Regions from separate parts of the Cetobacterium sp. 2G large genome, predicted to be linked through region 1. Evidence: riboswitches for the same ligand, from Rfam matches in the RefSeq annotation. Region 1 holds a riboswitch; each other region holds the start of a gene.

Region 1 (5,445 bases):
AGTATGTAGAAGAGTTTAAGAAATATGCAGAAGAGATTTTTGAAGCCTTTAAAAAGGAGGATTTTGTAGGGATTATAGAGCTTTTAGAAGGAGCAATAGTACCATTACTAGAGGATTTATTAGCAAACTCAAAAGATTACCTAAAAGAGGTTTTAAAAGAAGAAGGTAGAAGAAAATTACTAAATTAGAGAAAAAAATACTCAAAATAGGATGAAAATATAGACAATGTCGTGCGTGTTAAAAAACTAGAAATTATGTTATTATAAAATTAAAATTAATAAAAAAGTTTTGGAGGGAGAAATCAATGAGAAAGACAATAATCGCAGGAAACTGGAAAATGAATAAAACAGTAGCAGAAACAAAAGCTACATTATCAGAGTTAAAAGAGTTAACAAATGGTATAGAAGGAGTAGAAATTGTAATTGGAGCTCCATTTACAGCTTTAGAATCAGCTGTAAAAACAGTTGAAGGATCAAATGTTGCAATAGCTGCACAAAACATGCATCCGAAAGATTCAGGAGCATACACAGGAGAAATATCACCAGTTATGTTAAAAGAAATTGGAGTAAAATACGTTATATTAGGACATTCAGAAAGAAGAGAGTATTTCCATGAGTCTAATGCTTTCATTAATGAAAAAGTAAAGGCAGCTTTAGCTCACGATTTAATTCCAATATTATGTATTGGAGAAAAATTAGAGGAAAGAGAATCAGGAAAAACATCTGAAGTAAACGAAAAGCAAATTAGAGAAGGATTAGCAGGATTAACACCTGAAGAGGCAGTTAAAGTTGTTGTGGCATACGAACCAGTATGGGCTATAGGAACTGGAAAAACAGCTACACCAGAAATGGCAGAAGAGACTCATAAAGAGATTAGAGATGTATTAATAGCTATGTTTGGAGCAGAAGCAGCATCAGAAATGACAATCCAATATGGAGGATCAATGAATGCTAAAAATGCAGCAGAGTTATTAGCAATGGAAAATATAGATGGTGGACTTGTAGGAGGAGCTTCGTTAGATGCACCAACATTTATTCAAGTTATAAAAGCAGGAGCAAGATAATAAAAATTAGGAGGCTAAAAAATGGCTAAAAAACCTTTAATGTTAATGGTTCTTGATGGTTGGGGATACAACCCAAATGCAACAGAAAAAAATGCTATTGCAGAAGCAAAACCAGAAAATTTTGAAAGATTATTTAATACTTATCCACATACATTAATAAAAGCATCTGGAGAAGCTGTAGGATTACCAGAAGGACAAATGGGTAACTCTGAGGTAGGACACTTAAATTTAGGTGCTGGAAGAGTTATTTATCAACCTCTAGTAGAAATTACAAAAGAGATTAGAGATGGAGAATTTTTTGAAAAAGCTAAAGTTGTAGAAGCATTTAACTATGCTAAAAATAATGATAAAGCAATTCATTTCATGGGACTTTTATCAGATGGAGGAGTTCACTCTCATATTAATCACCTATTTGGATTATTAGAGATGGCAAAAAGAACAGGATTAACAAAAGTATATATCCATGCATTTATGGATGGAAGAGATACTGCTCCTACTTCAGGATTAGAGTTTATAAAAAAATTAGAAGAAAAAATAAAAGAGATAGGAGTAGGAGAAATTGCAACTATTTCTGGAAGATATTTTTCAATGGATAGAGATACTAACTGGGATAGAACAGAAAAGGCTTATGATGCTATAGTTGGAAAAGTAGAAGTAACTGAAAAAACTCCTGAACAAATTATAGAAGATTCATATGCTGAAAAAATAACAGATGAATTTATAAAGCCAGTTTTATTAACAAAATCTGGAGAAATCAAAAAAGGTGATGTTGTAATTAATTTCAATTACAGACCAGATAGAGCTAGACAAATAACAAGAGCTTTAACAGATAAAGACTTTAAAGGATTCCAAAGAGAATATTTAGAGCCTAAATACTACTGCATGAGACAGTATGATTCAACTATAGATGCAGAAATCATTTATACAGATAAAGACATAACTAACACTTTAGGAGAAGTTATATCAAATCACAACTTAACTCAGTTAAGAACAGCTGAAACTGAAAAGTATGCACACGTTACTTTCTTCTTTAACGGAGGAAAAGAAACTGAATTCAAAGGTGAAGAGAGAATATTAGTTGCATCTCCAAAAGTTGCAACATATGACTTACAACCAGAAATGTCAGCTCCAGAATTAACAAAGAAAGTTTTAGAAGCATTAGATTCTGATAAGTTTGATGTTATTGTAATGAACTTTGCTAATCCTGATATGGTTGGACACACTGGTGTATTTGACGCAGCTGTAAAAGCAATAAAAGCTGTTGATAAAGGTGTGGGAGAGATTGTTAATAAAGTTCTAGAATTAGATGGAACAGTATTAATAACAGCTGACCATGGAAATGCTGAAAAAATGGTAGACCCAGTAACAAATGAGGCATTTACTGCGCATACAACAAATGAGGTACCATTTATATATGTTTCTAATAATTTTAAAGGACAACTAAACCATGGAAAGTTAGCTGACGTGGCTCCAACAATGTTAGAAATATTAAATATTGAGAAACCAGCTGAAATGAATGGAGTTTCTTTAATAAAAAAATAATTGACAGAGAAAACAAATAATGATACTATAATTTAAAGTTTCGAAAATTTAATATTTTAGGTAGAGGTTGCGAATGACAAGAGTAACTCAATAGAGCTGGACAGAGCGCTGAAGTTGAGAGAAAGGGAAGTTCGCCGAAATGAAGATTAAGTCAAAAATCTTTGTTGGGCATGTGAAAAATATTCATATGACTGTCATCAGATAGAATCTGGTGTTGTGCTATCCAAAATTTGTGATATATTTTGCAGATTAGCTACCGTATTTTCCATACGGTAGTTTTTTTTACCTAAAATTTCAGTGAAACTAAAATATAAAATTAAACTTGGAGGTTTTAGGATGAACAGAATAACAGAACTATTAAAATTAAGTCCAGTTGCTATATTAGCAATGTTAATGTTTATGGGATATGATGCTTTAATAGCAGCACCTATAGCAACAGTATATGCAGCATTAGTTGCAGGATTTGTTGAAAAGAAGAAAGTAAATGATATAATTGAAGCAGTTATAAATAATGCAAAAGAGATGCAGGTTGCATTTTTTATTTTAATGGTAGCATATGCTATGGCAGAAGTGTTCATGTCAACAGGGGTTGGAGCTTCTATTATAAATTTAGCTTTAAATGTGGGATTGACAGGGAGAACAGTAGCAGTTGTAGGAATAATCGTAACATCAGTTTTATCAATAGCAACAGGAACAAGCTGGGGAACATTTGCTGCTTGTGCACCGATATTTTTATGGCTTAACCATATCGTTGGAGGGAATATTGCCTTAACAGTAGGAGCAATAGCTGGTGGAGCATGTTTTGGAGATAACATAGGACTTATATCAGATACAACAATTGTAAGTTCTGGAATTCAAAAAGTTGAAGTAATAAAGAGAATAAGACACCAAGGATATTGGTCTGGACTAGTTTTAATATTAGGAATTGTAGCTTTTTATGTAGCTGGAGTAGCAATGGGATTACCTACAACTACAGGAGATGCAGCAACAGCTATTGGACAAATACCAGAAGAGGTTTGGATAGTACTTGCTGAAAAAAGAGAGTCTGCAGTTACGTTACTAAATCAAGTAAAAACAGGTGTACCAACTTATATGATAATACCATTAATTCTTGTTTTGATAGCAGCGTTTAGAGGATTAACAACACTTTTATGTTTGTTCATAGGAATATTTGCAGCATATATATTAGGTATGTTTGCAGGAACAGTTGAAAGTACAGGTGCATTTTTAAATCTACTATATTCTGGATTTGAGGGTGCAGGATCTTGGGTAATTGTAATGATGATGTGGGTTGCAGCATTCGGTGGAATAATGAAGTTGATGGATGCGTTTAGACCGTTATCAAATATAGTGGTTGCAGTTTCAAAAAATGTAAGACAATTGATGTTTTGTAATGGAGTACTATCTATATTAGGAAATGCTGGTTTAGCAGATGAGATGGCTCAGATAGTTACTATGGGACCAATTATAAGAGAGATTGTTGAGAAAAATGTTGAAGGTTCACCAGAGGATATTGAAACATTAAGACTTAGAAATGCGACATTTAGTGATGCTCTAGGAGTGTTTGGATCACAACTAATTCCATGGCATGTATATATAGGATTTTATTTAGGAATAGCTCAAGCTGTTTATCCATTATATAAATTTAGTGCAATGGATATAATCAAATTCAATTTCTTAGCATTAATAGCAGTATCAACAATTTTAATAGCAACATTAACAGGATTAGATAGATTTATTCCAAGATTTGGATTACCAAGTGAACCAAAAGTAAGATTAAAAAAGGCAACTGTAGAAAATTGTGTAGGTGAAAAAGCTTAAAAATTAAAACCCTTACTAAATAAAGTGAGGGTTTTTTTATTTACAAAAGGTTTTATATATGGTAAAATCTAAAGTAAAATAAAATTTCAGGAGGAATCTCTAAAATGATAGGTATAGGAATAGTAGGACTTCCAAATGTTGGAAAGTCAACTCTTTTTAACGCAATAACAAAAGCTGGAGCGGCAGAAGCAGCAAACTATCCGTTCTGTACAATAGAACCAAACGTAGGAATGGTAACAGTTCCAGATCAAAGATTAGATGAGTTATCAAAAATAATAAATCCTCAAAGAGTTCAGCACGCAACAGTTGAATTTGTGGATATTGCAGGTTTAGTTGAAGGAGCAGCAAAAGGTGAAGGTCTAGGAAATAAATTCCTATCAAACATTAGAACTACTGCTGCAATTTGTCAAGTTGTTAGATGTTTTGAAGATGAGAACATTATTCACGTAAGTGGAAGTGTAGATCCAATAAGAGATATTGAAATTATAAACGGAGAACTTATTTTAGCTGATATGGAAACTGTTGAAAAAGCTATAGAAAAGCAATCAAAATTGTTCAAAGCAAAAAATAAAGAAGCTTTAGCATTAATGCCAGTTTTAGAAAAGTGTAAAGCACATTTAGATGAGTATAAGATGTTAAGAACACTTGCATTAACACCTGAAGAGCAAGAGTTAATGAGAACATATCAACTTTTAACACAAAAGCCAATGATGTTTGCAGCAAATGTATCAGAAGATGAATTAGCTACAGGAAATGAATATGTAGAAAAGGTAAAAGAATATGCAGCAGGTTTAGGAGCAGAAGTTGTTGTTGTATCTGCAAAAGTAGAATCAGAACTTCAAGAGATGGAAGAAGAGGATAAAAAAGAGTTTTTAGAGGCTTTAGGAGTAGAAGAGCCAGGATTAAATAGATTAATCAGAGCAGGATTTAAACTATTAGGACTACAAACTTATTTCACAGCAGGAGTAAAAGAAGTAAGAGCGTGGACTATAAAGATAGGAGATACAGCTCCAAAGGCA
Region 2 (5,445 bases), 800 kb from region 1:
CTTTCCAATTATAATAGTTAATGGAATAAAAGTTATAAGAGCAACATCATTAGTTAGAAACATGCTAAAGAAAAAAACTAAAATAATTAATGCAGCACATATAATTCTTTGACTATTATATTTTTTTAAAAAGTTAATAGCTATAAAATCCAAAACATTTTCTTTTTTATAAAGTTCTACTACAACCATTAGGTTAAAAAGAATCATTAATACATGTGTATCAATATATGAAAACTTAGGAAGAATAATAAAACTTGTGATAATAGCAAAAAAAGTTGCTATTAAAAAAAGAGATTCTGATTTTAATTTACTAAAAAGATTAATAAGTAAGAATTTGTTTAAGTTCATAAAATACCTCTATTTTCTTTTATTTTAGTATTATTATAGTATTTTTAAAAAAATTCAGCAATTTATTTTATAAAATTTGAAAAAAAGTTTGACAATAAGGGATTAAATTTGCTATTATCATTTCAAATAAAAAAATAGGAGGAAATAAAATGACTATGAGAAGAGTTTTAAGGACACACAATAACTATAACAAAAAAATAGAATTTTTGTGTGCCAAGAAAGCAATCTCAGGTATTTTATTATAGTTTAATTTTTTTATTATTCTATAGATTTATATTATTTGAGCCAGTGTTTTAAAGCACTGGCTTTTTTTATACAAAAAAATATTTAGGAGGATATTATGAAAAAAATATTAGGAATTTTATTATTTATTTTAATGGGAGCAATTGTATTATCAAAAGAAGTTTTATATGTTGGAACAAATGCTGAGTTTGCACCTTTTGAGTATATGGAAAATGGGGAGATTATAGGATTTGATATTGATTTAATAAATAAAATTGGTGAAAAAATTGGAAAAGAGATAAAAATAAAGAATATAGCTTTTGATGGATTATTGCCAGCACTTCAAACAAATAAAATAGATTTAATAATTGCAGGAATGACAGTAACAAAAGAAAGAGAGAAGTTTGTAAATTTTTCAAATGATTACTTTGTAGCTAATCAAGTTATTATAGTTCCAGAAAATGAAGGTACTATAATCAATATGGATTCATTAAAAAATAAAAAAGTAGGAGTGGTACTTGGATACACAGGGGACTTAATAATATCTAAAATTCAAGGAGTTAACAAAGTTCAGTACAATTCAGCACCATCTTCTATTATGGCTTTAAAAGGTGGAAATATTGATGCAATGATATTAGATTCAGTTCCAGCTCAAAGTTATGTGGCAAAAAATAAAGGTTTAAAAATAATAGAAATAGATAGTGAAGTTGAAAAATATGCAATAGCAGCAGAAAAAAATAATGAAAATCTTATTAAAAAAGTAAATAAAGCTTTGGAAGAGATAAAAGCAGAGGGTATTTATGATGAATTAATAATAAAACATTTTAATTAGGAGGAGAGAGATGAAGGAAAAGGTTATTTTAGCATATTCAGGAGGATTAGATACATCAGTTATAATTCCGTGGCTGAAGGAGAATTATGATTATGATGTTATTGCAGTGGCAGTAAACGTAGGACAAACAGAGGATTTTAAAGCAATTGAAGAAAAAGCATATTTAACAGGTGCAAGTAAATTTTATTTGGTAGATAAAGTTCATGAATTTGTAGAAGAATATATATTTCCAACATTAAAAGCAGGTGCTATTTATGAAAATAAATATTTACTAGGAACATCAATGGCAAGACCAGTTATTGGAAAAGCTTTAGTTGAGGTGGCCCATATAGAAGGGGCGAAATATATAGCTCATGGAGCAACGGGTAAGGGAAATGATCAAGTAAGATTTGAATTAGCTATAAAAGCTTTGGATCCATCTTTGAAAATAATAGCTCCTTGGAGAATTTGGGATATTAAATCAAGAGAGGAAGAGATTGAATATCTAGAAAAAAATGGGATTACACTTCCATTTCATAAAAAATCTCCTTATAGTAGAGATGAGAATTTATTTCATGTAAGTCATGAGGGGTTTGACTTAGAATGTCCTTCAAAAGAGCCTAACTATGAGAATGTTTTACAATGGGTTAAGACTCTAGAAGTAGCAAATGAAAAATCTGAGTACATAAATATTGAATTTGTAAAAGGAGTTCCTGTTGCAATAAATGGAGAAAAAATGAGTGGAGTAGAAATTATAAAACAATTAAATAAAATTGGTGGAAATCATGGGATTGGTGTTTTAGATATGGTTGAAAATAGATTGGTTGGAATGAAATCAAGAGGAGTTTATGAAACTCCAGGAGGAACAATTTTATTTTTTGCTCATGAAGAATTAGAAAGATTGTGTTTAGATAAAGATACGTATCAAGAAAAAATAAAACTATCACATGATTTTTCAAAATTAGTCTATAATGGTCAATGGTTTACAACTTTAAGAAAAGCTATAACAGCTTTTGTAGATGTAACTCAAGAGTTCGTGACGGGGGAAGTAAAGCTAAAATTATATAAAGGAAATATTATTTTAGCAGGAACGACATCTCCATTTACATTATATTCAGAGGAGTATTCAACTTTTGAAAAAGATAGTGTTTATAATCAAAAAGATGCAGAAGGATTTATAAATCTTTTTGGATTACCGATTAAAATAGAAGCACTTTTAAGAAAAAACTTTTGACATTTGAAAAAAAATGTGATATTCTGCCTTAAATTAATATTTTGATAGAGGTTGCAAATTTTATTAGTAAATAAACTGAGATTAGTAGATCAAAGATGTTTGTTAAAAGGAAAATTTGCCGAAGTTTAAGTTTTTCTACTAAAAAATTTAAGCTGGGTACATAAAGAATATTTATGTAACTGTCACCAAATTGGTGTTGTGCTATCGTGGATTATTTTAAGCTAACATAGTTGAAATGAGAGTTTTAAGCGATGGTTATTTTTTTGACTATCGCTTTTTTTATTATTAAAATCATCTAAGGAGGAACTAATGAGAGTAGTAAAAAAATTTGGAGGAAGCTCAGTTGCAACAATAGAAAAAATAAAAGATATAGCTAAAGATATATCTAAAAACTATAAATATGGTGATGAAATTGTAATTGTAGTTTCAGCTATGGGAAAAACAACAGATGAGTTGATAAAATTAGCTAAAGAGATTTCAGAAACTCCAGATGTAAGAGAACTTGATTCATTATTATCAACAGGAGAGCAAAAATCAATCTCTCTTTTAAGTATGGCATTAAAAGAAATTGGATGTAAGGCTATCTCTTTAACTGGTGCTCAAGCAGGGATAAGAACAGGTGGAACACATACTAAAAATAAAATCGAAAGTATAAAAATTGATAGAATAGAAAAGCATTTAAAAGATGGAAAAATTGTAATTGTTGCTGGATTTCAAGGGGTAAATGAAGATGGCGATATAACAACATTAGGAAGAGGTGGATCTGATACGAGTGCAGTTGCCTTAGCTGCAGCATTAAAGTGCGATTGCGAGATATATACAGATGTTACAGGAATATATGGTGTAGACCCTAGAGTTTATAAAAATGCTAAAAAACTTGAAAAAATTTCATACGAGGAGATGATGGAGATGGCAAATTTAGGTGCAGGAGTAATGGAGACTAGAGCAGTTGAAATAGGGAAAAAATATGGCGTTAAGATTTACGTTGGACAAACTTTAGGAGTTGAAACAGGAACATATATATGTGATAATAGTGAAATAATTGAAAAAAAAGCTGTAACAGGAATATCTATAAATAAAAATGTTATAATGGTAAATTTAGAAAACTTTTTAGCAATTCCTAAAAATGTAGCAATCATTTTTAATAATTTAGCTAAGCATAGTGTTAATGTTGATATGATATCACAAAATGAAGTTGAAAACGTTAAGGGAAGTATAGGATTTACTTGTCCTTTGACAGATGAGCACTTTTTAAATAGATCATTAGAGGAGATTGCTAAGGAGATTCCAGATATAGAGGTTACAAAAAGAACAGGAGTTGTAAAAATATCTTTAGTAGGAATAGGAATGATAAGCAATTTTGGCGTAGCAGCAAAAGTTTTTGAAGTATTAGCAGAGATTGATTCATCATTTTATCAATGCACTACATCAGAAATTTCAATCTCGTTAATTATAAAAGAATCTGATACAATAAAAGTAGTAGAAAAATTAGCAGAAGTATTTTCAATATAATGGAGGGACTAAAATGTATAATATAGCAATAGTAGGAGCAAGCGGATTGGTAGGTGGAACTTTTTTAAAAGTTTTAGAGGAGAGAGATTTGCCAATAAAAAATTTATATCTTTTTGCTTCGGCTCGTTCAGCTGGAAAAGAGGTTATTTTTAAAGGGAAAACTTTAGTGATAGAGGAGCTTACAGAAAATAGTTTTGATAGAGAGATAGATATAGCACTATTTTCAGCTGGAGGAGATATTAGTAAGAAATTTGCTCCAATTGCAAGTGAAAAAGGTGTAATAGTAGTTGACAATAGTAGTGCTTGGAGAATGGACGAAAATGTTCCACTAGTAGTGCCAGAAGTAAATCCAGAGGATATATTTAAAAATAATGGTATAATAGCTAACCCAAATTGTTCAACGATTCAATCAGTTGTTCCATTAAAAGTAATAGATGAGCTATATGGTATAAAAAGAGTTGTGTATTCAACATACCAAGCTGTATCGGGAAGTGGAATAAAAGGAATAGAGGATTTACAAAGAGGATTAAAAGGAGAAGAACCAAAAACATATCCTCATCCAATAGTTAATAATTGTTTACCACATATAGATTCTTTTTTAGAGAATGGATATACTAAAGAGGAAGAAAAAATGATAAATGAAACTCGTAAAATTTTAAATAAAAAAAATCTTCCAATAACTGCAACATGTGTTAGAGTACCAGTTTTAAATGGACATTCTATATCGATAAATGTTGAGTTAGAAAGAGAAGCGAACTTAGAAGAACTAAAAGCAAAATTTAGAGAAACAAAAGGCATTGTGCTTGAAGATGATGTGAAAAATAATAGATACCCATTAGCTACTGAAGCTAATGGAACGGATGAAGTTTATGTGGGGCGTTTAAGAAAAGATTTTAGCATAGAAAAAGGATTAAACTTATGGGTTGTAGCTGATAATATTAGAAAAGGAGCAGCAACAAATGCAGTGCAAATTGCAGAAATTTTAATGAAAAAATAACTAGAGGAGAAAATATGCTAAAAGTAAATCCAAATTTAGATAAAATTGAGATATCTGTTATAAGAAAGATAGCAGAAGCTTGTAGAGAATATGAAGGGGGTGAAAAGCCACTGATTAATCTAACAATAGGAGAACCAGATTTACCACAACCTAAAATAATAATAGATGAAACTATTGGGTATATGAAAGATGCTAAATTAGGTTATCCACAGTTAGGTGGTATGATTGAGTTAAGAGAAGAGATTGGAAGATATTATAAAGAAAGATATAATTTAAATATAGAACCAGATGAAATAATTATAACTGTCGGCAGTACAGAAG
Region 3 (5,445 bases), on a different contig from region 1:
AACAATACACCCTTACTTAGATGGAAACGGAAGGTTAGGAAGAGTACTTATTATGCTTTATCTATTAGAAACTAAAGTTATCTCAAAACCATCATTTTTTATAAGTGAGGAGTTGGAAAAAAACAAATTTAAATACTATACTTTATTGAATAATTTAAGAGCAGATAATCCAAATTGGTTGGATTGGATTGATTTCTTTTTAGATTCTGCAATAAAACAAGCTGATAAATATTTAGGTAAATTGAAAGCTGTTGATGAATATTATTCAAAAGCAATCAACTTTGCATCTGACAATAACATTCACATTAACTATGTTAATATTATGTTTGAGAAAATAGTTTTTACTTCAAAAGAATTTGACGGAAAAATAGATGCAAGCTATAATACCATTAATAAAAATATTAATAAGTTAGTACAAGGTAAATTTTTATATGCTGATGATAAGAAAAGAAATAAAATTTATAGAGCTTATGATTTACTAGATATATTAAGATAATGATGAATTAATTATATGTTATTGATTTAAAGTCAAGTTTTTAACGTTAAAAACTTGACTTTTTCTTTACTAAATCTTTAAATCTCCTCTAACATTAAATCGTTTCTCACTAAATCCTCATAAGTTTCTCTTTTAGAAACCAAATAACTACGTCCATTTTTTACAAAAACTACAGCTGGTTTTAAAGCTTTATTGTAGTTACTACTCATTGAGTGCCCATAGGCACCTGTACAACTAACAAGAACTAAATCCCCCTCGTCACACTTTCCTAACTTTGTATCTTTTATAATTACATCTCCTGACTCACAGCACTTTCCAGCTAAAGAGATAACTTCCTTTTTCTCCTCATCTAATCTATTAGCTACAACACTTTCGTACTTAGCATTATATAGAGCTGGTCTTATATTATCTGTCATTCCACCATCTATAAAGACATACTTCTCTCCACCAAAGGTTTTCTTCTTCCCACCCACTGTATAAAGAGTACTTCCAGCTTGAGCCACTATCGAACGCCCTGGTTCTATTGACACCTTTTCAATACTAAAGTTTTCAACCTCTAAAGTCACCTCTAAAGATTTCACAATTTTTTTCATTAATTTTTTTAGATCTACATCTGTATCCTCTTCTGTATATCTAACTCCAAACCCTCCACCAAGGTTTATCTCAGGTATTTTTATATTTAATTTTTCTGAAATCTCCTTTGTGAATTTAACCATAGTTTCTATACCTTCACAAAATGCTAACTCATCAAAAATCTGTGACCCTATGTGACAGTGAAACCCTAAGAAATTTAGCTCATCTTGAGCTACTATATCCCTTACAATCTCCACTATATCCTTATCAAAAATAGATTCTCCAAATTTAGAAGTGTGCTTTGCTGTTTTTATATACTCATGAGTGTGAGCATCTATTCCTATGTTTAATCTTAACATTACATCTATTTTTTTACCTAATCTTTTACAAACATCAGCAACTCTTTTAGCCTCAAATCTATTATCTAAAATTATACTTCCAATCTCACTTCCTACACACATCTCTAACTCTTCTAATGATTTATTATTTCCATGCATATGAATCTTTTTAGGATTAATTTTTGTAGATAAAATTGTATGTAGTTCCCCTGCTGAAACGGCGTCTATATCTAACCCCATTTTATCAACTACTTGAACCATCCCTTTTGACAGATAAGCTTTTGAAGCATAAACAATCGTTGTTTTAAATTTCTCACTATGAAATCCCTCTTTTAAAGCTGTAATTTTTTTCTCCATAAGCTCTAAATCATATATGTAAAGAGGTGTTCCATACTCCTCCTGTAGCTTCATTACCAAAACTCCACCAATCTCTAAAACTCCATTAACATCTTTCATAGTTCCTAAAAATTTCATAATAATCCCCCTTTTTCCTCATAGTCCTTTAAGGCCATTTGACTATATTTAAACCCTATTATAATTAAAGGTACGTTTATATACACCATCATGATATTTGTTAAATCACTTATTATCCAAATATTATCTAACTCTGCTCCAGACCAAACACATGCTACTCCAAAAGGTATGAAAACTAGTGAAGATATTAGTTTCATAATATTTAGGAAAACCTTGTTTCTTGATATCTCTGTTGCTGAAACCTCTATAAAGGCTATCATTCCTAAGATAGTTGAAAAAGCAAACATTCCATAGCATAGAGCAACTAAGAACTGAATAGGTTTCTCTAACATTGTTGGAGATAGTACCTTTAATGATGTTATAAAGTAACCTAATTTATCACTTCTTAAAGCCATAAAGTCAAACCCATCTAAATTCCAAACATTAGCAATTATAACTAAGAATCCAGAGATTGTACAAATTACAAAGGTATCTACAAAAACTCCAAAAGATTGAATAAACCCTTGCTCAACTGGGTGCTTTGCATCTGCTGCCGCCGCTGCCATAGTAACAGTTCCCTGTCCAGCTTCATTAGACATTAGTCCTCTTTTTATACCCTGTTGCAGTGCAATTCCCATAGCTCCTCCAAAGATAGCTTCAGGACTAAAAGCTCCCCTAAATACAGCTGTAAAAAAGTATGGAACTTTGTCTAAGTTTATTCCTATTAAAAACAGTGCTATTACAAAATATGTCACTGCCATTATTGGAACTATAAAGTCTGTAGCTAGTGCCACTCTTCTAATTCCACCAAAAATAATTATTGTTGTAACTAAGATAATCAATAAACCTATTACAATATATAAAGTATCTGTTCTAGCATAAACACTTCCTGTAACTTGACTAGCAACTGATCCAAATGCTGTAAACATATGAAATACTTGAGATGGTAGTGTAAATAGTGCATAAAAAATATATGCTACAGCTATTATAAAACCAACAACTTTACTGTTATTTAGTAATCTTCTACCATAGTAAGCTATTCCTCCAACATAATCATCTCCATTTTTTTCTTTAAAAATTTGAGAAAGAGTAGCTTCTACAAAACATGTTGCCATTCCAAAGAATGCACTAACCCACATCCAAAATAGTGCTCCAGGCCCTCCTGCTAAAACAGCACCTGTTACTCCCATTATGTTTCCTGGTCCAATTCTCGTGGCACTACTTAGTAGAAAAGAGGCCATTGGAGATATTCCAATTTTAGTTTCATTTTTTCTCTTTAAAATATCCACACTTCTTTTAAAATATCTGATCTGTACAAAATTTAGTTTCAGTGTGAAATATAGTCCACACCCTATTAGTAGTAAAATAGCCAGTGAAAACTCACCTATTATTGGGATATTTTTGTAAAACTCCAAGTTTCTTGGAAACTCCCACAGAACATCCGTTATTGGATTTAAAAAACTAAAAACATCATTTACCCTACTTAAATAACTCATATTATTTTCCCCTTTTTTCATTTTTTAATAAAAAAAAACTACCACAAAAAAGTTATGGTAGTTTTGTAAAATTTCACTATATGATATATAAGAAAATTGTTTTACAACTTTGGATAGCACAACATTAGATACCTAATGACAGTTATATAGATGTTCTCTATATCCCCAATAAAAATTTTGACGAATTTTTATTTCGGCAAATTCCCCTTTCAACTGACTTCAAAGCTTTGTCTAGCTCCATCAACTTACTCTTGTCCTCTGCAACCTCTACCTTTGTATTTTTTATTAGACACATAATATCACACAAAAAAATTTAAAGCAAATTTTTTTTATAAAATTACAACATCTCTCTATTTAAATACTCTCGTTATCTTTTCAGAATAATAGCTTTCCATAGCCTTCTTAGGTACACCTAAATACTTTTTCAAGTCCATCTCTTTAGGATTGTTTTTCATGTATTCTAAAAGTGTACTTGTAAATACCAATCTTCCATCAGTATCCACATTTATCTTTGTAACTATAGATTTAGATGCCTTTTTTAACTCTAAATCAGGGATTCCAATGGCATCTTTTATCATTCCACCATTATCTCTAAACTTTTCAATATACTCTCCAGGAACTGAAGATGACCCATGTAAAACAATTGGGAACTCTCCTAAAACCTCTCTTATATTTTCAAGAATATCCAATCTTAACTTTGGATCTTCCCCAGGTTTAAATTTGTGTGCTCCATGAGCAGTTCCAATGGCAATAGCTAGTGAATCTACACCAGTCTTTTGAACAAACTCAACTACCTCTTTAGGATTAGTAAACTTATTCTCATCAGAAGATATCTCATCCTCTATTCCAGATAGAACTCCTAACTCTCCCTCAACTGAAGCGTCGTACTCCTTCGCTAAATCAACTACCTCTCTAGTCTTTTCAATATTCTTATAAAACTCCTCGTGAGAAGCATCTATCATAACAGATGAAAAACCATAATCTAAACAATCCTTAATTAAATCATAGTCCTTACCATGATCTAAATTTAAAGCTACTCCAATGTTGCTACCTTTAGCTCTTAAATCTAAAATAGCACCCTTTACCATAAGAGGTAGAGTTTCTTTACCTATATAGTTTCTTGCTGATTCTGAAATCTGTAAAATAACATCTGAATTAGCCTCATGACAAGCATTCAGTATCGCCTTTAATTGCTCTAAGTTAGCGAAGTTAAAAGCTGGTATTGAATACCCTTTTTCATTGGCCTTTCTAAACATCTCTTTTGTATTAACTAATCCTAAATCTTGAAATCTGTACTTTGCCATTTTTCCATCCTCTCGTATACGTCTTTTAATTCAGGTATTGATTCTCTTCCACCTATTTTCTCCACAGATAGTGATGCACATACTGATGAAAACTTAATTGCCTCTGTAAAGTCATACCCTTTTCCTAAACTATAGACAAAGGCACCATGGAATATATCTCCAGCTCCTGTTGTATCAATAGCTTTTGTTTTAAAGGCAGGGAAGTTATATAACTCTCCATTTTTTCTATATATACACCCTTTTTCTCCTAAAGTTATAACTACAGTTTTTCCATTTAAATCTTCTAATTTAGAAAAAACCTCTTTATAGTTTTCCTCAGTTAATCTCTCTACTTTTGTGTAATCCCTTGCAAAATCCTCAGAACATATTAGATAGTCAACTTTCTGAGCTAACTCAACAGTTTCCTCTTTATAACTTCCTGCATCTAAAACAGTTAGAGCCTTTGGAAAAGTATCTAATGTCATTCTTGCTAACTCAATCTCATGCCCATCAAATAGTACTATCTCAGGTTGTGAAGAGTACTCTATTTTATAATCACTTGGTATTAAGTTTTTATTTCTATGATTTAATATTGTTCTACTTCCATTTGAAGTATTAGTTATAATCATACTGCAAGGTGTTGTATAGCCATCTTTAATTAGTGAGTTTTTAAGCTCCACTTGAACAGACTTTAACTCTTTAACAATTAAATCTCCATATAGATCTTTTCCTAAAGTTGTTATATAAGATGGAAACTCACCAAATTTTCCTAAAAGGTAGGCCGCATTACCAGTGGGCCCACCTCC

What was found. Region 1 has a riboswitch for lysine ahead of H5J23_RS09745 (Na+/H+ antiporter NhaC family protein). Riboswitches for the same ligand answer to the same signal wherever they lie in the genome.
Region 2: another riboswitch for lysine. It lies ahead of H5J23_RS05980 (aspartate kinase); the one in region 1 lies ahead of H5J23_RS09745 (Na+/H+ antiporter NhaC family protein).
Region 3: another riboswitch for lysine. It lies ahead of H5J23_RS01515 (sodium:alanine symporter family protein); the one in region 1 lies ahead of H5J23_RS09745 (Na+/H+ antiporter NhaC family protein).

The regions. Positions count from the first base shown of each region.
Region 1 covers NZ_JACHTH010000005.1:1,454,709-1,460,153, reverse strand. The annotation lists gene H5J23_RS09760 (hypothetical protein) at 1-188, shown strand, start outside; gene tpiA (triose-phosphate isomerase) at 305-1,063, shown strand; gene gpmI (2,3-bisphosphoglycerate-independent phosphoglycerate mutase) at 1,085-2,605, shown strand; lysine riboswitch at 2,659-2,835, shown strand; gene H5J23_RS09745 (Na+/H+ antiporter NhaC family protein) at 2,951-4,426, shown strand; gene ychF (redox-regulated ATPase YchF) at 4,531-5,445, shown strand, end outside.
Region 2 covers NZ_JACHTH010000005.1:659,596-665,040, forward strand. The annotation lists gene H5J23_RS05965 (SLC13 family permease) at 1-348, opposite strand, end outside; gene H5J23_RS05970 (basic amino acid ABC transporter substrate-binding protein) at 689-1,402, shown strand; gene H5J23_RS05975 (argininosuccinate synthase) at 1,413-2,615, shown strand; lysine riboswitch at 2,653-2,827, shown strand; gene H5J23_RS05980 (aspartate kinase) at 2,925-4,127, shown strand; gene H5J23_RS05985 (aspartate-semialdehyde dehydrogenase) at 4,141-5,124, shown strand; gene H5J23_RS05990 (pyridoxal phosphate-dependent aminotransferase) at 5,139-5,445, shown strand, end outside.
Region 3 covers NZ_JACHTH010000003.1:45,775-51,219, forward strand. The annotation lists gene H5J23_RS01505 (Fic family protein) at 1-496, shown strand, start outside; gene lysA (diaminopimelate decarboxylase) at 574-1,881, opposite strand; gene H5J23_RS01515 (sodium:alanine symporter family protein) at 1,878-3,356, opposite strand; lysine riboswitch at 3,463-3,634, opposite strand; gene H5J23_RS01520 (ketose-bisphosphate aldolase) at 3,707-4,660, opposite strand; gene H5J23_RS01525 (carbohydrate kinase family protein) at 4,633-5,445, opposite strand, start outside.